Regions from separate parts of the Streptomyces sp. NPDC058534 genome, predicted to be linked through region 1. Evidence: predicted binding sites of a transcription regulator. Region 1 holds the regulator's gene; the other holds the start of a gene.
The links. The regulator HrcA, encoded in region 1, represses chaperone genes, less so after heat shock. The targets are predictions, from matches to a motif close to TTNGCACTCNGNNNNNCNGAGTGCNAA.
Positions count from the first base shown of each region.

Region 2: a site for HrcA is predicted at 5,618-5,644, ahead of groL (chaperonin GroEL). Genes of this name have one in related genera too.

Region 1 covers NZ_JBHXNW010000001.1:83,588-93,334, forward strand. The annotation lists gene ACFWR9_RS00335 (SpoIIE family protein phosphatase) at 1-492, shown strand, start outside; gene hemW (radical SAM family heme chaperone HemW) at 537-1,769, shown strand; gene ACFWR9_RS00345 (Uma2 family endonuclease) at 1,851-2,405, shown strand; gene ACFWR9_RS00350 (DUF3097 domain-containing protein) at 2,383-3,195, opposite strand; gene ACFWR9_RS00355 (MBL fold metallo-hydrolase) at 3,230-3,964, opposite strand; gene hrcA (heat-inducible transcriptional repressor HrcA) at 4,129-5,145, shown strand; gene dnaJ (molecular chaperone DnaJ) at 5,146-6,282, shown strand; gene ACFWR9_RS00370 (nitronate monooxygenase) at 6,608-7,693, shown strand; gene ACFWR9_RS00375 (16S rRNA (uracil(1498)-N(3))-methyltransferase) at 7,690-8,439, shown strand; gene ACFWR9_RS00380 (hypothetical protein) at 8,509-9,024, shown strand; gene ACFWR9_RS00385 (S41 family peptidase) at 9,111-9,747, shown strand, end outside.
Region 2 covers NZ_JBHXNW010000013.1:35,777-45,523, reverse strand. The annotation lists gene ACFWR9_RS10490 (KGGVGR-motif variant AAA ATPase) at 1-372, shown strand, start outside; gene ACFWR9_RS10485 (trehalose-6-phosphate synthase) at 438-1,826, opposite strand; gene ACFWR9_RS10480 (glucosyl-3-phosphoglycerate synthase) at 1,889-2,833, opposite strand; SAM riboswitch class I at 2,975-3,122, shown strand; gene thrC (threonine synthase) at 3,140-4,441, shown strand; gene ACFWR9_RS10470 (MoaD/ThiS family protein) at 4,558-4,833, shown strand; gene ACFWR9_RS10465 (cold-shock protein) at 5,272-5,475, shown strand; gene groL (chaperonin GroEL) at 5,807-7,432, shown strand; gene ACFWR9_RS10455 (NADH:flavin oxidoreductase) at 7,650-8,780, shown strand; gene ACFWR9_RS10450 (carboxylesterase/lipase family protein) at 8,814-9,747, shown strand, end outside.

The DNA of each region.
Region 1 (9,747 bases):
GCCACCGAGGCCGCGGACGCCGCCGCCCGCGCCCTGGTGGCCGTCGGCGGACCACCGGTTGCCCCGGGCGACGGACCGCAGACCCGCTTCCTGTCCCTGCTCTACGGCGAACTGGAGCCCTTCGACGGCGGCGTCCGCTGCACCCTCGCCTCCGCCGGGCATCCGCTGCCGCTGCTCCTCGGACCCGACGGCGCGGTGTGCGCGGTCGCCGCGCCGCAGACCCTGCTCGGAGTCGTCGAGGACGCCACGTACGCCAGCGATACCTTCGAGCTGCGGTCCGGCGACACCCTGCTGTGCGTCACGGACGGGGTCACCGAGCGGCGCAGCGGCTCCCGCCAGTTCGACGACGGGGACGGGCTCGCCGCGGCGCTCGCCGGGTGCGCGGGGCTGGACGCCGGGCTGGTCGCCGAGCGCATCCGGCGGCTGGTGCACGAGTTCGGGCCCCGGCCCCCGGAGGACGACCTGGCGCTGCTGGTGCTCCAGGCGGAGTGAGCGCGCGGGCGGGGGACAGGCGCGGGTGCGGGACAATGGAACGCATGCCCTCCGCACTCCCCGACGGCGAACCCGTCCCCGCCGACGGTGCCCTGCCCGCGTCCGCGCTCGCCGGGGCCGCCGACCGCCCCCTCGGCTTCTACCTGCACGTGCCGTACTGCGCGACCCGCTGCGGCTACTGCGACTTCAACACCTACACCGCGACCGAGCTGCGCGGCACCGGCGGTGTCCTCGCCTCCCGTGACAACTACGCCGGGACACTCGTCGACGAGGTCCGCCTGGCCCGCAAGGTGCTCGGCGACGACCCGCGCGAGGTCCGCACGGTCTTCGTCGGCGGCGGCACGCCCACCCTGCTGCCCGCCGGGGACCTGGTGCGGATGCTGGGCGCGATCCGCGACGAGTTCGGCCTGGCACCGGACGCGGAGGTGACGACGGAGGCCAACCCCGAGTCGGTCGACCCCGCCTACCTGGCCACCCTCCGCGAGGGCGGCTTCGACCGGATCTCCTTCGGCATGCAGAGCGCGCGGCAGCACGTCCTGAAGGTCCTGGACCGCACGCACACCCCCGGCCGCCCCGAGGCATGCGTCGCCGAGGCCCGCGCCGCCGGATTCGACCATGTCAACCTGGACCTGATCTACGGCACCCCCGGCGAGTCCGACGACGACTGGCGGGCCTCCCTCGACGCCGCGCTCGGCGCCGGACCCGACCACGTCTCGGCGTACGCCCTGATCGTCGAGGAGGGCACCCAACTCGCCCGGCGCATCCGGCGCGGCGAGGTCCCGATGACCGACGACGACGTCCACGCCGACCGCTACCTGATCGCCGAGGAGACCCTCTCGGCGGCGGGCTTCGACTGGTACGAGGTGTCGAACTGGGCCACCTCCGACGCCGGCCGCTGCCTGCACAACGAGCTGTACTGGCGGGGCGCCGACTGGTGGGGCGCGGGGCCGGGAGCCCACTCCCACGTGGGCGGTGTGCGCTGGTGGAACGTGAAACACCCCGGGGCGTACGCCGGGGCGCTGGCAGCGGGGAAGTCGCCGGGGGCCGGGCGTGAGCTCCTGACGGACGAGGACCGCCGCGTGGAGCGGGTGCTGCTGGAGCTGCGGCTGCGGGAGGGGGTGCCGCTGGCTCTGCTGCGGGACGAGGGGCTGGTGGCGTCGCGGCGGGCGCTGTCCGACGGGCTCCTCCAGGAGGGGGCGTACGCGGAGGGTCGGGCGGTGCTGACGTTGCGGGGGCGATTGCTGGCGGACGCGGTCGTTCGGGATCTGGTGGACTGATCACTCGGGTGAGTGAATCGGTGCGGGATGCGGGTTCGGCTCACCGCCGGTTCGTAGTCTGCGTTTGTGAATGAGCGCGGGATGACCAGGTACTTCGAGGAACTTGAGCCTCCCGAGGGCGTGAGAGCTGAACTCCTCCGGGGGGTCATCGTGATGATGACCAGCTCTGGCATCGTGCACAACGTGATCGTTGCCCGCGTGCAGGACCAGATCCCACGGCAGCGCTGGTCCCGTCTGCAGACCCAGGATGTCGACATCCTCGACGAGGCGAGCGAGCCGGTACCGGACTTGATTGTTCTGGGGCGTGATCTCCTGCCGGAGTCAGGTCGCCTGTTGTCCTGCCGGCTGATCACGATGGTCGTGGAGGTCGTCTCCAAGTCCAGCGTCCACCAGGACTACGTCACCAAGCGCTCGATCTACGCGGCGGGAAAGATTCCCGTCTACCTCGTCCTGGACCCGATCATGGCGCAGTGCGTCCTGCTGACGAAGCCCACAGGGCAGGGCGAGGAAGCCGACTACCTCACCCAGGAGATCGTGAAGTTCGGAGACCGGCTGCCGCTGGAGGCTCTGGGAATCGAGCTGGACACCAGTGAATTCGGCACCTTCTCCGGCGTCAGGCCCCACCGCTACCCGTAACGAAGTCGATCAGTTCCTCCACCCGTCCCAGCAGCTCCGGCTCCAGGTCCCTGTACGAGCCGACCCGCGCCAGGATCGCCTGCCACACCGCCCCGGTGTTGTCGGCGGGCCACCCCAGGGCCCGGCACACGCCCGTCTTCCAGTCCTGCCCCCGCGGCACCCGCGGCCAGGCGTCGATCCCCACGGACGATGCCTTCACCGCCTCCCAGATGTCGATGTAGGGATGGCCGACGACCAGGGCGTGCTCGCCCGTCACCGCCTCCGCGATCCGGGACTCCTTCGAACCCGGCACCAGGTGGTCCACCAGGACGCCCAGCCGCGCGTCCGGCCCCGGGGCGAAGTCGGCGACGATCGACGGCAGGTCGTCCACGCCCCCCAGGTACTCCACGACGACGCCCTCGACGCGCAGGTCGTCGCCCCAGACCTTCTCGACCAGCTCGGCGTCGTGCCGCCCCTCGACGTAGATGCGCCCGGCGCGCGCCACCCGCGCTCGTGCGCCGGGGACGGCGACCGAACCGGACGCCGTACGGGAGGGCCGCACCGGACCGGACGCCGGCCGCACCAGCGTCACCAAGCGCCCCTCCAGCAGGAAGCCGCGCGGCTCCATCGGGAACACCCGGTGCTTGCCGAAGCGGTCCTCCAGCGTCACCGTGCCCGCCTCGCAGCCGATCACCGCGCCGCAGAACCCGGTGCCGGGCTCCTCGACCACCAGGCCGGGGTCGGCGGGTACCTCGGGTACCGGCTGCGACTTCTTCCACGCAGGGGTCAGGTCGGCGGAGTACTGGCGCATTCTGCCGACGATACGAGAAATCCGCCGGCCGTGATCAGCGCGACACGCCGAAACGCGCGGCCAGCGCGTCCCGTTGGGCCCGGACGAACGCCGCGTCCACCACCGCTCCGTGACCGGGGACGTACCGCGCGTCCGCGCCGCCCAGGTCGAGCAGCCGGTCCAGCGCGGCGGGCCAGTGCGACGGTACGGCGTCGGGGCCCGCCTGCGGCTCGCCGGACTCCTCGACCAGGTCGCCGCAGAACACCACCTCCGGGTCGCCCGGCACCAGCACCGCGAGGTCGTGGCCGGTGTGCCCGGGGCCCACGTTGGCGAGCAGGACCTGCCGCCCGCCGCCCAGGTCGAGCGTCCACTCGCCGCAGACCTCGTGCGGGACGCGGACCAGCGCGTCGACCGCCTCCTCCGCCCGCCGCGCGTCCAGCCCCTCCGCCACCGCGTCCGCGCGCAGCGCCTCCCGCCCGTGTCCGCCCGGCGCGAACACCGCGTCGGTGCCCACCGCGCCGTAGACCTCCGCGCCCGCGAACGCCGCGGCGCCGAGGACGTGGTCGAAGTGCGGGTGGGTCAGCGCGAGATGCGTCACACGGTGACCGGCCAGCCGCTGCGCCCCCGCGCGCAACCGGGCGCCCTCGCCCAGGCTCGATCCCGCGTCGATCATCAGCACCGCCTCCGCGCCGAGGACCAGCCCGGCCGTGCAGTCCCAGTCCGGCAGCCGGCACCGGCCCACCCCGGCCGCCACCCACTCCCATCCCAGGTCTTCCCAAGTCACCGTCACAACGACGACGCTAACGCCACACCGTCTCGCCGCACGTCGGCGTGGCCCCGGCCTTGCCGGGGGCGTACCCCACGGCCGTACACTGGGCCGGGGAAGGCTGGCACTCGCGCGCCGTGAGTGCCAGGGCGGGACAGCGGGCGGACGACTTCTGGAGGTGTGCGCGGATGCTGAGTGAACGCAGGCTCCAGGTACTGCGCGCCATCGTCCAGGACTACGTCGGCACCGAGGAGCCGGTCGGTTCCAAGGCGCTCACCGAGCGGCACAACCTCGGCGTCTCCCCGGCCACCGTGCGCAATGACATGGCGGCCCTGGAGGACGAGGGATTCATCGCCCAGCCGCACACCAGCGCCGGGCGCATCCCGACCGACAAGGGCTACCGCCTGTTCGTCGACAAGCTGGCCGGCGTCAAGCCCATGACCGCGCCCGAGCGGCGCGCCATCCAGAACTTCCTGGAGGGCGCCGTCGACCTCGACGACGTGGTGGCCCGCACGGTGCGGCTGCTCGCGCAGCTGACCCGGCAGGTCGCCGTCGTGCAGTACCCGTCGCTGACCCGCTCGACCGTGCGGCACGTGGAGTTGCTGGCCCTCGCGCCGGCGCGCCTGATGCTCGTGCTGATCACGGACACCGGCCGGGTCGAGCAGCGGATGGTCGACTGCTCGGCGCCGTTCGGCGAGGCGTCCCTCGCGGATCTGCGCGCGCGGCTCAACAGCCGGGTCGCGGGCCGTCGTTTCACCGACGTGCCGGGTCTGGTCGAGGAACTGCCGGATGCCTTCGAGGCCGAGGATCGCGGTACGGTCTCCACCGTGCTCTCCACTCTCCTGGAGACGCTGGTCGAGGAGAACGAGGAGCGGTTGATGATCGGCGGTACCGCCAATCTGACCCGCTTCGGGCACGACTTCCCCTTGGTGATCCGGCCGGTGCTGGAGGCGCTGGAGGAGCAGGTCGTGCTCCTCAAGCTGCTCGGCGAGGCGAAGGATCCGGGCGTGACCGTCCGAATCGGTCATGAGAACGCCCATGAGGGACTCAACTCCACGTCCGTCGTGTCGGTGGGCTACGGTTCGGGCGGCGAGGCGGTTGCCAAGCTCGGCGTGGTCGGACCGACCCGCATGGACTACCCGGGAACGATGGGAGCGGTACGCGCAGTGGCACGGTACGTCGGACAGATCCTGGCGGAGTCGTAGGTGGCCACGGACTACTACGCCGTACTCGGCGTACGCCGCGACGCGTCCCAGGACGAGATCAAGAAGGCGTTCCGGAGGCTCGCCCGCGAGCTGCACCCGGACGTCAACCCCGATCCGAAGACCCAGGAGCGGTTCAAGGAGATCAACGCCGCCTACGAGGTGCTGTCGGACCCGCAGAAGAAGCAGGTCTACGACCTCGGCGGCGACCCCCTCTCGCAGGCCGCCGGCGGTGGCGCGGGCGGCTTCGGCGCGGGTGGCTTCGGGAACTTCTCGGACATCATGGATGCGTTCTTCGGTACGGCGTCGCAGCGCGGGCCGCGCTCGCGCACCCGCCGAGGCCAGGACGCGATGATCCGCATCGAGGTCGAGCTGGACGAGGCGGCCTTCGGCACGACCAAGGACATCCAGGTCGACACGGCCGTCGTCTGCAACACCTGCAACGGCGAGGGCGCGGCGCCCGGCACGTCGGCCCAGACGTGCGACATGTGCCGCGGTCGCGGTGAGGTCTCGCAGGTCACCCGGTCCTTCCTGGGCCAGGTCATGACCTCGCGGCCCTGCCCGCAGTGCCAGGGCTTCGGCACCGTGGTCCCGACCCCGTGCCCCGAGTGCGCGGGCGACGGCCGCATCCGCTCCCGGCGCACCCTGACCGTGAAGATCCCGGCCGGTGTGGACAACGGCACCCGGATCCAGCTCGCGGGCGAGGGCGAGGTCGGCCCCGGCGGCGGCCCGGCCGGCGACCTGTACGTCGAGATCCACGAGCTGCCGCACTCCACCTTCCAGCGCCGCGGCGACGACCTGCACTGCACGGTCACCATCCCGATGACGGCGGCGGCCCTCGGCACGAAGGTGCCGCTGGAGACGCTCGACGGCATAGAGGAGATCGACATCCGCCCGGGCACCCAGTCCGGCCAGTCGGTCCCGCTGCACGGCCGGGGCGTCACCCACCTGCGCGGCGGCGGCCGGGGCGACCTCATCGTCCACGTCGAGGTCACCACCCCGACCAAGCTCGACCCCGAACAGGAACGCGTCCTGCGCGAGCTGTCCGCACTGCGCGGCGAGGAACGGCCACAGGGCCAGTTCCAGCCCGGCCAGCAGGGGTTGTTCTCCCGGCTGAAGGACGCGTTCAACGGCCGCTGAGGCGGTGGTCCCTCGGGGCGTCGTCAGGCTGATCGCGCGGCGCCGGGAGGCTGCCGGGGGTCCGGGGGTCGCCCCCGGGCAGGCACAGCCAACGGCCGCTGAGGCGGTGGTCCCTCGGGGCGTCGTCAGGCTGATCGCGCGGCGCCGGGAGGCTGCCGGGGGTTCGGGGGTCGCCCCCGGGCAGGCGCAGCCAACGGCCGCTGAGGCGGTGGCCTTCCGGGGCGTCGTCGGGCTCGGTGGGTGGCTCCCGGATGCGGATGCTTCTGGCGTATGCCAACGGAAGTCCGGATTCGGACTTGTTCGGAGGACGTGACAACATGCGGTCATGTCCTCCGCACTGACCGATCTCTTCCCCTACCCGATCGTGCAGGCGCCGATGGCGGGCGGCGTCTCCGTGCCGCGGCTCGCCGCCGCGGTCTGCGAGGCGGGCGGGCTGGGATTCCTGGCCGCCGGGTACAAGACCGCGGACGGGATGTACCAGGAGATCAAGGAGCTGCGGGGGCTGACCGCACGCCCCTTCGGTGTCAACCTCTTCATGCCGCAGCCGGAGACCGCCGACCCGGCGGCCGTCGGCGTGTACGCCCACCAGCTGGCCGGCGAGGCCGCGTGGTACGAGACGGAACTCGGCGACCCCGACAGCGGCCGGGACGACGGCTACGACACCAAGCTCGCGGTGCTGCTGGACAACCCGGTACCGGTGGTGTCCTTCCACTTCGGCGTCCCTAGCGCCGAGGTCGTCGACTCCCTGCACCGTGTCGGCACGTTCGCCCTGGTCGCGGCGACCACCGCGGACGAGGCCCGCGCCGTGGAGCGGTCCGGCGCCGACGCGGTGATCGCGCAGGGCGCCGAGGCCGGCGGCCACCAGGGCACCCACCGGGACAACCCGGAGACCGGCGGCGCCGGCACCGGACTGCTGTCGCTGGTCGCCCAGGTCCGGGAGGCGGTGAGCCTGCCCATCGTCGCCGCCGGCGGCATCATGCGCGGCGGTCAGATCGCCGCGGTCCTCGCGGCCGGCGCGAGCGCGGCCCAGCTGGGCACCGCCTTCCTCGCCACCCCCGAGTCCGGCGCGCACGACCTGCACAAGCAGGCGCTGACCAACCCCCTGTTCGTGCGCACCGAGTTGACCCGCGCCTTCTCCGGCCGCCCCGCCCGCGGCCTGGTCAACCGCTTCCTGCGCGAGCACGGCCCCTACGCCCCCGCCGCCTACCCGGACGTGCACCACCTCACCGTGCCGCTGCGCAAGGCCGCGGCCAAGGCGGGCGACGCGCAGGGCATGGCGCTGTGGGCCGGACAGGGCCACCGGATGGCCCGCGAGCTGCCCGCCGGACAGCTGGTGGAGGTCCTGGTGGCCGAACTCGCCGCCGCCGGGACAGCGTTGTCGCACTACGCGACGGGAGGCGCCGGCCGATGACGGCACCGGTGTTCGTGGTCGACTCCCTCGGCCCGGCGGACCTGACGGCGGGGGAGTACGTCCTCGACGGCCCCGAGGGACGGCACGCCGTCTCCGTGAAGCGGCTGCGGTCCGGCGAGGACGTCGTCCTCACCGACGGACGCGGACACTGGGCCGAGGGCGTGGTGAAGGCCGCCGAGGGTAAGGACCGCCTCGTGGTCACGGACCTGGAGACGGTCCACGAGGAACCGCCGGAGCAGCCCCGCGTCACCGTCGTCCAGGCCCTGCCCAAGGGCGACCGCGGCGAGCTGGCCGTGGAGACGATGACCGAGGTCGGCGTCGACGCGATCGTGCCCTGGGCGGCGTCCCGGTGCATCACGCAGTGGAAGGGCGAGCGCGGCCAGAAGGCACTCGGCAAGTGGCGGGCGACGGCCCGGGAGGCCGGCAAGCAGTCCCGCCGGGTCCGCTTCCCCGACGTCGCGGACGCGGCGACCAGCAAGCAGGTTGCCTCGCTTCTGGCCGCCGCCGACTTCGCCGCCGTACTCCACGAGAGCGGCGACGAACCCCTGGCCGCCGCCGAACTCCCCGCCTCCGGCGACATCGTGCTGGTCGTCGGCCCCGAAGGTGGCGTCTCCCCCGAGGAGTTGGCCCTCTTCGCCGAGGCCGGCGCCCGGCCCTACCGCCTGGGACGCAGCGTCCTGCGCACCTCCACCGCGGGCACCGCCGCGACCGCCGCCCTGCTGACCCGCACCGGCCGCTGGTCCTGACGGCACCCGTCGCCACAGTGGCCGTATGCCCCCTACCGCCCGCCCCGGACCGGTGGGAGGCTGCCCTCCATGGGGGCATTGAGGCGGATTTGGCGTGTGGCTCCGGTGGCCGTCGGTGCGGTCGTCGCCGTCGGAGGCGTGGTCGCGTGCGAACCGGGCGGGCTCAGTTCCGCGACCGTGGCGTACACGACCGACCAGACCATGACGCGTGAACTGGAGCGGCAGAAGTCCGACGTGCGGTGGCTCACCTGCACCGCGTCCACCGGCGGTGGCGGCGGCAGCGCGTCGCCGAGCGAGGACACCGTCGCCTCCGTCGACTGCGAGGGCGAGACCGACGACGGTAGGGAGATCACCGTCGACGGGAAAGTGACCCGCGTCGTCAACGGCGCCTGTGTGCGCGGCGACCTGAAGGCCGAGGTGGACGGCAAGGAGTGGTTCCGGGTCAAGGGGCTGGGCAACTGCGAGGCCACCAGCGCCCCGCCCGCGAACGGCCCCTCCCCGCAGCAGCCCGGCCCCACCGTGACCGTCACCAGGACCATCTGGTGCCCGGACGACCCGCACTGCCGCCCGGTGGAGGGAAAGTAGCCGGAGGGCGGACAGCCCGCCCGGCCGGTGACGGCAAGTGATCCAAACCTCTGTCGGCGGGCGGCGCCGCTGCATAGGGTGAGGGGGTGACACAGCCCGCAGCGCCTGCCTACCTCCGCTTTCCGCACCCGCACGGCGAGTTGGTCGCCTTCACCGCCGAGGACGACGTGTGGCTCGCCCCGCTCGACGGTGGCCGGGCCTGGCGGGTCAGCGCCGACAACGTGCCGGTGAACCACCCGCGCATCTCGCCCGACGGCACCACGGTCGCCTGGACCTCCACCCGCGACGGCGCCCCCGAGGTGCACGTCGCGCCCGTCGACGGCGGCCGCGCCGAGCGCCTCACCCACTGGGGCAGCATCAGGACCCAGGTACGCGGCTGGACCCCGGACGGCGAGGTCCTCGCCCTCAGCACCTACGGACAGGCCAGCCTGCGCCGCAGCTGGGCCCGCGCCGTCCCGCTCGACGGCGGACCGGCCGCCACCCTGCCGTACGGCCCCGTCGGCGACGTCGCGGACGGGCCGCACACCGTGCTGCTGTCCGCGCCGATGGGCCGCGAGTCCGCCTGGTGGAAGCGCTACCGGGGCGGCACGGCAGGCAAGTTGTGGATCGACCGCGAGGACGACGGCGAGTTCGTACGCCTCCACAGCGACCTCGACGGCAACATCGAGTACCCCTTCTGGGTCGGCGACCGGATCGCCTTCCTCTCCGACCACGAAGGCACCG
Region 2 (9,747 bases), on a different contig from region 1:
CAGGCCCGTGACGTCGTCCGCTTCTTGCGGGAGGCGGCGGAACTTTCCGCGGGGGACGAACGGACAGACAGGCTCCTCGTCCCTACTGCCATGCGTAACGCTCTTGCGCAGTGCAGCTCAGAGAAGGTCAGAGAGATCAGCCAGGAGAACAAGCGGCTTGGGGACCTGCTACTCGGGCTGGGGCAGTACGCACCGGAGGTGCTGATGCCCTTCAGCGCCGAGGACGTCGGCCTGGAAGCCAACGATCTGGCCGTACTCAGAGAAGCTGGTGCCATGGCGCGGGACACTGACGGCCGCTATCGGTTGCCTGAGATCTACCGGCATGCCCTGGGGTTCAGGACCCAGGGGCGTGCCCGCGTCGTGCGAAGGTGAAGAAGCGTGGCGTTCGGCCAGGTCAGTGAGGGAGAGCTGCCCTGGCCGACCTATCCAACTCTTCCTCAACCCCTCAACGCATCCAACTGCTCCATGAACCACCGCCCCGGCGGCAACGCCGTCCCCGCAGCAGCCAACCGCTTCGACCGCTCCGCCCGCTCACCGGGCGCGACCGACAGCGCCTCGTGCAGTGCCTCCGCCGTCCCGGACACGTCGTACGGGTTCACCACCACCGCGTCCTCGCCCAGCTCCTCGTACGCCCCCGCCTCCCGCGACAGCACCAGCACGCACCCCTCGTCGGAGACGACCGGGACCTCCTTCGCGACGAGGTTCATCCCGTCCCGCACGGGATTGACGAGGGCCACGTCGGCCAGCCGGTACGCCGCCAGCGACCGCGCGAAGTCGTCCTTCACGTGCAGCACGACCGGCGTCCAGTCCGCCGTGCCGAACTGCGCGTTGACCGAGTCCGCGACCCGCTGCACCTCGGCCGTGTAGTCCCGGTACACGGCGAGATCCTGCCGCGACGGGTAGGCGAACGCGACGTGCACCACCCGCTCCCGCCACTCCGGCCGCGCCGCCAGCAGTTCGCGGTAGGCCAGCAGCCCCCGCACGATGTTCTTGGACAGCTCGGTGCGGTCCACCCGCACGATGGTGCGGCGGCCCTCCCCGATCTCCTCCCGCAGCGCCGCCATCCGCTCGTCCACGTCGGCCTCGTGCGACCGCGCGCGCAGGAAGTCCGCGTCCGCGCCGAGCCCGTGCACGCCGGTCTCCGTACCGCCGAGCCCGCCCACCAGGGCGTCGCAGCACGCGGTGAACGCGTCGGCCCAGCGCCGGGTGAGGAACCCGAGCCGGTCGGCGCCGAGCATGCCGCGCAGCACCTGCTCGGCGATGTCGTCCGGCAGCAGCCGGAAGTAGTCGACCGGCGCCCACGGCGTGTGCGAGAAGTGACCGATCCTGAGGTCCGGCCGCAGCTCGCGGAGCATCCCCGGCACCAGCGTCAGGTGGTAGTCCTGCACGATCGCGACCGCGCCCTCGGCGGCCTCCTCGGCCAGCGCCTCGGCGAAGGCCCGGTTGTACGCCTCGTAGGAGGCCCACTGCCGCCGGAACTCCGCGTCGAAGACCGGCTCCAGGGGCGTCTGGTAGAGCATGTGGTGCACGAACCACAGCACGGAGTTGGCGATCCCGTTGTACGCGTCCGCGTGCACGTCCGCCGGCACGTCCAGCATCCGTACGCCGTCCTCGCCGACCCCGCGCCGCACCGCCTCACGGTCGCCGTCACCCAGCGCCGAGCACACCCACAGCGCACCCGCGTCCGGCCCGATGGCCGACAGCCCCGAGACCAGCCCGCCACCACCCCGTTTCGCGCGCAGCGACCCGTCCTCACCCACCTCGTACGAGACCGGCCCCCGATTGGAGGCGACCAGCACCTGAGCAGCACCGAAGCTTGAAGCCATACGCCTCAACCTAGCCCGGCCCCGAAATACTCAAACGTGCCCGCACGCCACAGCGGTGCCGATCACGCCACCCGCCGCGCCGCGTACTCCGCGATCTCCGTCATCGGCGGCCGTTCCTCCGTGTCCACGGCGTGGGTGCGGGGCTCGAAGCCCGCGGGGCCGCGTTCGAACTGGGTGAGGGTCGGGCGGACCAGGTGGCCGCGGGCCAGGCGGAGCTGGGCGGTGCGGTAGATCGCGGCGGACATGCGGCCCAGGGCCTGGCCGTCCTGGTGGTGGTGGCGGCGGACGCCGACGTCGACCTGGGCGAGGGCGTCCAGGCCGACCAGGTGCAGGGCGTCGACCAGCATGCCCAGCTCGACGCCGTAGCCGACGGGGAAGGGGAGCCGTTCCAGCAGGGAGCGGCGGGCCGCGTACTCGCCGCCCAGCGGCTGCACGAAGCCGGCCAGCAGCGGCCAGTGCAGGTTGAGCAGCGGGCGGGCCACCAGCTCGGTGACCCGGCCGCCCTGGCCGGGCGTGGTGCCGAGCGGACGGTCGTACATGGCCTTGACGAGCTGGACGTCCGGTTCGGTGAGCAGCGGGCCGACGATCCCGGAGACGAAGTCGGCGGAGAACTCGCGCAGGTCGGCGTCGACGAAGCAGACGATGTCGCCGCCGGTGACCAGCAGCGAACGCCACAGCACCTCGCCCTTGCCCGGCACCGCCGGGATGCGCGGCAGGATCGCGTCGCGGTGCACGACGCGCGCGCCCGCCGCCGCGGCCACCGCCGACGTACGGTCGCTCGACCCGGAGTCCACGACCACGATCTCGTCGACGAGCGGGGCCCGGAGCATCAGCTCGCGGCGGATCACCGTGACGATCTCGCCGACCGTCGCCTCCTCGTCGAGGGCCGGGAGCACCACGCTGACCGTCTGCCCGGTGGCCTGTTTGGCGGCCAGCAGCTGCCGGATCGGCCGGTCCCCGGCGGACCAGGAACGCGCGCTCAGCCAGCGCTCGACTTCTTCCAGCACGGTCCCGGGCTCCTCTGTGATCCATCTCGCGGTACGGACGACTATCTCAACCGTCCTGGCCTTCGGTTACAGTCTTGAACAACGCGCAGGACCACCGCATGCCGGGGTCGCCGCGCGTAGCAGCGAAATACAACTTCATACCGCTCATCCAGAGGGGCAGAGGGATACGGCCCGTTGAAGCCCCGGCAACCCTCCAGTCGGTTCTTGTCACACAGACGTGGCGAGGCTCCCGACTAGGGAAGGTGCCAAATCCGTCTCACGGCGAGATGCGTCGTGAGGAAGATGAGGAGAAAGGGCCTCGCCTCCATGGCTGTGCAGACTGCCGAAACCTCCACGAACACCCCGGGCGCCACCGACAGCACCGTCGACCTCGGCCCCGCCGCCGCCCTGAGCTGCCGGGAGTGCGGCCACCGCGTCCCGCTCGGCCCGCTCTTCGCCTGCCAGGAGTGTTTCGGCCCGCTGGAGATCGCCTACGACTTCTCGGCCTACGACACCGAGGAACTCCGCAAGCGGATCGAAGCGGGCCCCGCGAACATCTGGCGCTACGCCCCCCTGCTGCCCGTCCCCGCCGACGTGGCCGACAAGCCGAACATCAACCCGGGCTGGACCAAGCTGGTCAAGGCCGACAACCTGGCCCGCGAGCTGGGCGTCACCGGCGGTCTCTACGTCAAGGACGACTCCGGCAACCCGACGCACTCCTTCAAGGACCGCGTCGTCGCCCAGGCCATCGAGGCCGCCCGCGCCTTCGGCTTCACCACCCTCTCCTGCTCCTCCACCGGCAACCTGGCCGGCGCCGTCGGCGCCGCCGCCGCCCGGGCCGGCTTCCGCTCCTGCGTGTTCATCCCGCACGACCTGGAGCAGGGCAAGGTCGTCATGGCCGCCGTCTACGGCGGTGAGCTGGTCGGCATCCAGGGCAACTACGACGACGTGAACCGCTTCTGCTCCGAACTGATCGGCGACCCGGCCGGCGAGGGCTGGGGCTTCGTCAACGTCAACCTGCGGCCGTACTACGCCGAGGGCTCCAAGACCCTCGCCTACGAGATCTGCGAGCAGCTCGGCTGGAAGCTGCCCGACCAGATCGTCGTCCCGATCGCCTCCGGCTCCCAGCTCACGAAGATCGACAAGGGCCTCCAGGAGCTGATCAAGCTCGGTCTGGTCGAGGACAAGCCCTACAAGATCTTCGGCGCCCAGGCCGAGGGCTGCTCGCCGGTGTCGACCGCGTACAAGGCCGGCCACGACGTCGTGCGCCCCCAGAAGCCGAACACCATCGCCAAGTCGCTGGCCATCGGCAACCCCGCCGACGGGCCGTACGTCCTGGACATCGCGCGCCGCACCGGCGGTGCCGTGGAGGACGTGACCGACGCGCAGGTCGTGGACGCGATCAAGCTGCTCGCCCGGACCGAGGGCATCTTCGCGGAGACCGCCGGTGGCGTGACGGTGGGGGTGACCAAGAAGCTGGTCGAGGGTGGCTTGCTGGACCCGTCGCTCACCACGGTCGTCCTCAACACCGGTGACGGTCTGAAGACGTTGGACGCGGTGGCGGACACGGGGCTGACTGCGACCATTCGTCCCAACCTGGATTCGTTCCGTGAGGCCGGGCTCGCGTAAGACAGCTTGTACGTCGTCTGCGGGCCGGTGGGGGCTGGTCGCGCCCACGCGGCGGTAGCCGCAAATTCAACACAGCCCCGCGCCCCCTAGGTAAGTCACCCTGACCGGAGGTTCAAGTGAGCGTCAACGTCCGCATCCCCACCATCCTGCGCACCTACACCGGTGGCCAGGCCGAGGTCAAAGCCGAGGGCGCGAATCTCGGCGAGGTCATCACCGACCTGGAGAAGAACCACACCGGCATCGCCGCCCGCGTCCTGGACGACCAGGGCAAGCTGCGCCGCTTCGTCAACGTCTACGTCAACGACGACGACGTGCGCTTCGAGCAGGGCCTGGAGACCGCGACCCCGGACGGCGCGGGCGTCTCCATCATCCCGGCGGTCGCCGGCGGCTGAACCGCCCCTTCGTTACCACTGGTAATCGTGGTGACGCAGAGTTCATCGAATTGCCCCCTCCGTAAGAGAAGCGGAGGGGGCAATTCCATTGGATTGAGCGCGGTAGAGTTGGGGAACGCGCTCCCGATCAAGGCATCGGGAACCCTGAATTCCTGCCGCCCGCCCGACAAGAAGTAGCCAAAGTGTGGGCGTGTTTCGCGGCTTTTGTGACCTTTGCGTGCCCCGACTTGACCCACATTCAGGGGAAAGCTCGTCATTTTCCGGACCGGGTACGTCCAGATTTCTCGTCCGATTGACCTGTTGCAGACGGCAGTTGGACAGATACATTCAGCCGCGGTCGACGCGTTCCGGCGCACGCCCCCAGTCGTGGGGGGTGAGGTCTGACCCGGATCCGCGAAGTGCGGATCTGTGCAAGGGCCAGTAATAGGGGAGTTAGGCATGGCTCAGGGCACCGTCAAGTGGTTCAACGCGGAGAAGGGGTACGGCTTCATCGCGGTCGACGGTGGTGCGGATGTTTTCGTCCACTACAGCGCGATTCAGATGGACGGCTACCGCACCCTCGAAGAAGGCCAGCGGGTCGAGTTCGAGATCTCGCAGGGTCAGAAGGGCCCGCAGGCCGACATGGTTCGCCTCAGCGCCTGAGACGTTCGGCCACCGCAAGTAAACGGTTCTTCTCCGAAGGGCCCGTACCTCCTCAGGGGGTCCGGGCCCTTCGGGCTGCCCGGACCCGGGCGCGCCCCTTGTTCGCGGGTGGCGGAGCGGGCGGCCGGATCCCCCGGAGGCGCTTGCACTCGATGGGGTCGAGTGCTAATCATTGGCGTTAGCACTCTGAAGGTGAGAGTGACAACGAAGGACCGGGTCGGTGAGGCCCGCAGGCCGGGTGGGGAAGGAACCACAAGGCCGGCGAGCCGTCCGTCGCGGGCGCGGGCGCGGTCCGAAGGAATCACCCCCAGTCCTGGAGGGACCACTTCACATGGCCAAGATCATCGCGTTCGACGAGGAGGCACGGCGCGGCCTCGAGCGCGGCATGAACCAGCTCGCGGACGCCGTCAAGGTGACGCTCGGCCCCAAGGGCCGCAACGTCGTCCTCGAGAAGAAGTGGGGCGCCCCCACGATCACCAACGATGGTGTCTCCATCGCCAAGGAGATCGAGCTCGAGGACCCGTACGAGAAGATCGGCGCCGAGCTGGTCAAGGAAGTCGCCAAGAAGACGGACGACGTCGCCGGTGACGGTACGACCACCGCGACCGTTCTCGCCCAGGCCCTGGTCAAGGAAGGCCTGCGCAACGTCGCGGCCGGCGCCAACCCGATGGCCCTCAAGCGCGGCATCGAGAAGGCCACCGAGGCCGTCTCCGCCGCCCTGCTCGAGCAGGCGAAGGACGTCGAGACCAAGGAGCAGATCGCCTCCACGGCCTCCATCTCCGCCGCCGACACCCAGATCGGCGAGCTCATCGCCGAGGCCATGGACAAGGTCGGCAAGGAAGGCGTCATCACCGTCGAGGAGTCCCAGACCTTCGGTCTGGAGCTGGAGCTCACCGAGGGTATGCGCTTCGACAAGGGCTACATCTCGGCGTACTTCGCCACCGACATGGAGCGTATGGAGGCGTCGCTCGACGACCCGTACATCCTGATCGCCAACTCCAAGATCGGCAACGTCAAGGACCTGCTGCCGCTCCTGGAGAAGGTCATGCAGTCGGGCAAGCCGCTGCTGATCATCGCCGAGGACGTCGAGGGCGAGGCCCTGTCGACCCTGGTGGTCAACAAGATCCGCGGCACCTTCAAGTCCGTCGCCGTCAAGGCCCCGGGCTTCGGCGACCGCCGCAAGGCCATGCTCGGCGACATCGCCATCCTCACGGGCGGCGAGGTCATCTCCGAGGAGGTCGGCCTCAAGCTGGAGAACGCGTCCCTGGACCTCCTGGGCCGCGCCCGCAAGGTCGTCATCACCAAGGACGAGACCACCATCGTCGACGGCGCCGGCTCGACCGACCAGGTCAACGGCCGCGTCAACCAGATCCGCGCCGAGATCGAGAACAGCGACTCGGACTACGACCGCGAGAAGCTCCAGGAGCGTCTGGCGAAGCTGGCCGGCGGCGTGGCCGTCATCAAGGCCGGTGCCGCCACCGAGGTCGAGCTCAAGGAGCGCAAGCACCGCATCGAGGACGCCGTTCGCAACGCGAAGGCGGCCGTCGAGGAGGGCATCGTCGCCGGTGGTGGCGTGGCCCTGCTCCAGGCCACCCAGGTCTTCGAGAAGCTGGAGCTGACGGGTGACGAGGCGACCGGCGCCAACGCCGTGAAGCTCGCCCTGGAGGCCCCGCTGAAGCAGATCGCCGTCAACGGTGGTCTCGAAGGCGGCGTCGTCGTCGAGAAGGTGCGCAACCTCCAGGTCGGCCACGGCCTGAACGCCGCCACCGGTGAGTACGTCGACATGATCGCCGAGGGCATCATCGACCCGGCGAAGGTGACCCGTTCCGCGCTGCAGAACGCCGCCTCCATCGCCGCGCTGTTCCTCACCACCGAGGCCGTCATCGCCGACAAGCCGGAGAAGGCCGCCGCGGGCGGCGCCCCGGGCGGCATGCCGGGCGGTGACATGGACTTCTGATCGACCGGTTCCGGTTGATCGACCGTCCCGCACGAACCGAGGGCGGCACTCCCCGAACGGGGGGTGCCGCCCTCGGCGTTGTCCGGGGGGGTGTGGGCCTGATCACGTCCGGCCGGGTGCGGTGAGCGGAATGGGACCGGTGGGTGCGGGGGTTCACCCTTGGGAGTATCCATGCGCACGCACATACCACCTGGTACCCCCACCAAGGAGCCCCCACGTGACCGTCACCCCCGTCGAGGCCGCCTCCCGCGCCGCCCAGATCCTCGCCCGCCCGGCCACCATCAACGGACTCACCGTCCCGAACCGCATCGCGATGGCGCCGATGACCCGGATGTTCTCCCCGGGCGGCGTCCCCGGTGAGGACGTGGTGTCGTACTACTCCCGCCGGGCCGCCGCCGGTGTCGGCCTGATCGTCACCGAGGGGACGTACGTCGGTCACGACTCCGCCGGGCAGAGCAGCCGGGTGCCGCGGTTCCACGGCGAGGAGCAGCTCGCCGGGTGGGCGAAGGCCGCCGAGGCGGTGCACGCGGCGGGCGGCACGATCGTGCCCCAGCTGTGGCACGTCGGGATGGTGCGCAAGGCCGGCCAGCCGCCCTTCGCCGACGCCCCCGCCGTCGGCCCGTCCGGGCTGCGCATCGGCGAGGACGAGGTCACCGGCACGGCGATGACCCGGAGCGACCTGGACGACGTCATCGGCGCCTTCGCCGAAGCCGCCGCGGACGCCGAGCGCATCGGCTTCGACGGCGTGGAGATCCACGGCGCCCACGGCTACCTCGTCGACCAGTTCCTCTGGTCCGGCACCAACCGCCGCACCGACGCCTACGGCGGCGACCCCGTGGCCCGCACCACGTTCGCCGCCGAGATCGTGGCCGCCGTGCGGGAGAAGGTCTCGCCGGAGTTCCCCGTGATCTTCCGCTACTCGCAGTGGAAGCAGGAGGCCTACGACGCCCGCCTCGCCGAGACCCCCGACGAACTGGAGGCGATCCTCGCCCCGCTCGCCTCGGCCGGCGTCGACGCCTTCCACGCCTCCACCCGCCGCTACTGGCTGCCCGAGTTCGACGGCTCCGACCTCAACCTCGCCGGCTGGACCAAGAAGCTGACCGGCAGGACCACCATCACCGTCGGCTCGGTCGGCCTCGACGGCGACTTCACCAAGGCGTTCCTGGGCGAGGGCGCACCCGTCGGCAGCCTCGGCAACCTCCTCGACCGCCTGGAGCGCGACGAGTTCGACCTCGTCGCCGTCGGCCGCGCGCTGCTCCAGGACCCGCTGTGGGCCGAGAAGGTCCTCGCCGGACGCTTCGACAGCCTCGCGCCCTACGACGCGGCGTCGCTGAAGACCCTCAGCTGAGCGCGGTGCGCACCACGGCGTAGGGTCCGTGGGATGACGATCCCTGGACCCGTGGAGTCAGTGGAATACGTGGTGCGCACGGCCGCCGGTGCGGTGCGCGGGCGAGGGGAGGACGGGCTGACCGTCTTCCGCGGTATCCCCTTCGCCGAACCTCCGGTGGGTGCGGGCCGGTTCGCCGCCCCGCGCCCCGCCCGCCCCTGGGACGGCATACGCGACGCGTACGCCTTCGGCCCGCCGCCCCCGCAGGACCTCGGCATCGCGGGCCCGGCCGGTGCGCTGCCCGAGGGCGACGACTGGCTGACGGTCAACGTCTGGACGCCGGAGCCCGATCCGGCCGCCCGCCGCCCGGTGATGGTGTGGATCCACGGCGGCGCCTACAAGCTCGGCCACTCCGGCAGCCCCGGCTACGACGCCCGCCGTATCGCCGTCGACGGCGACCTCGTCGTCGTCACCTTCAACTACCGCCTCGGCATGGAGGGTTTCGCCCACATCGAGAGCGCCCCCGCCAACCGGGGCCTCCTCGACCAGGTGGCCGCGCTGGAGTGGGTGCGGGACAACATCGCCGCATTCGGCGGCGATCCCGGCCGGGTCACCGTCTTCGGGGAGTCCGCGGGCGCCGGTTCCGTGGCCGCGCTCCTCGCCATGCCACGAGCGGCCGGACTCTTCGGGCGGGCCGTCGCGCAGAGCGTGCCGGGCACCTTCTTCTCCCCGGAACTCGCCCGGGACCTCGGCACCGCCCTCGCCGCCGAGGCCGGTCTGCGCCCCACCGTCGCCGACCTCGGCGCCGTCGCTCCCGAGCAGCTGGTCAAGGCCGGTCAGGCCCTCGCCCCGAAGATGCCCGGCCGCGTCGACCGCTGGGGACAGGCCGCGCCCACCGTCACCCCCTACGCCCCGGTCGTCGACGGCGACGTCCTGCCGGTCACGCCCTGGCGGGCGCTGGCCTCCGGCGCCTCCCGCGACGTCGACC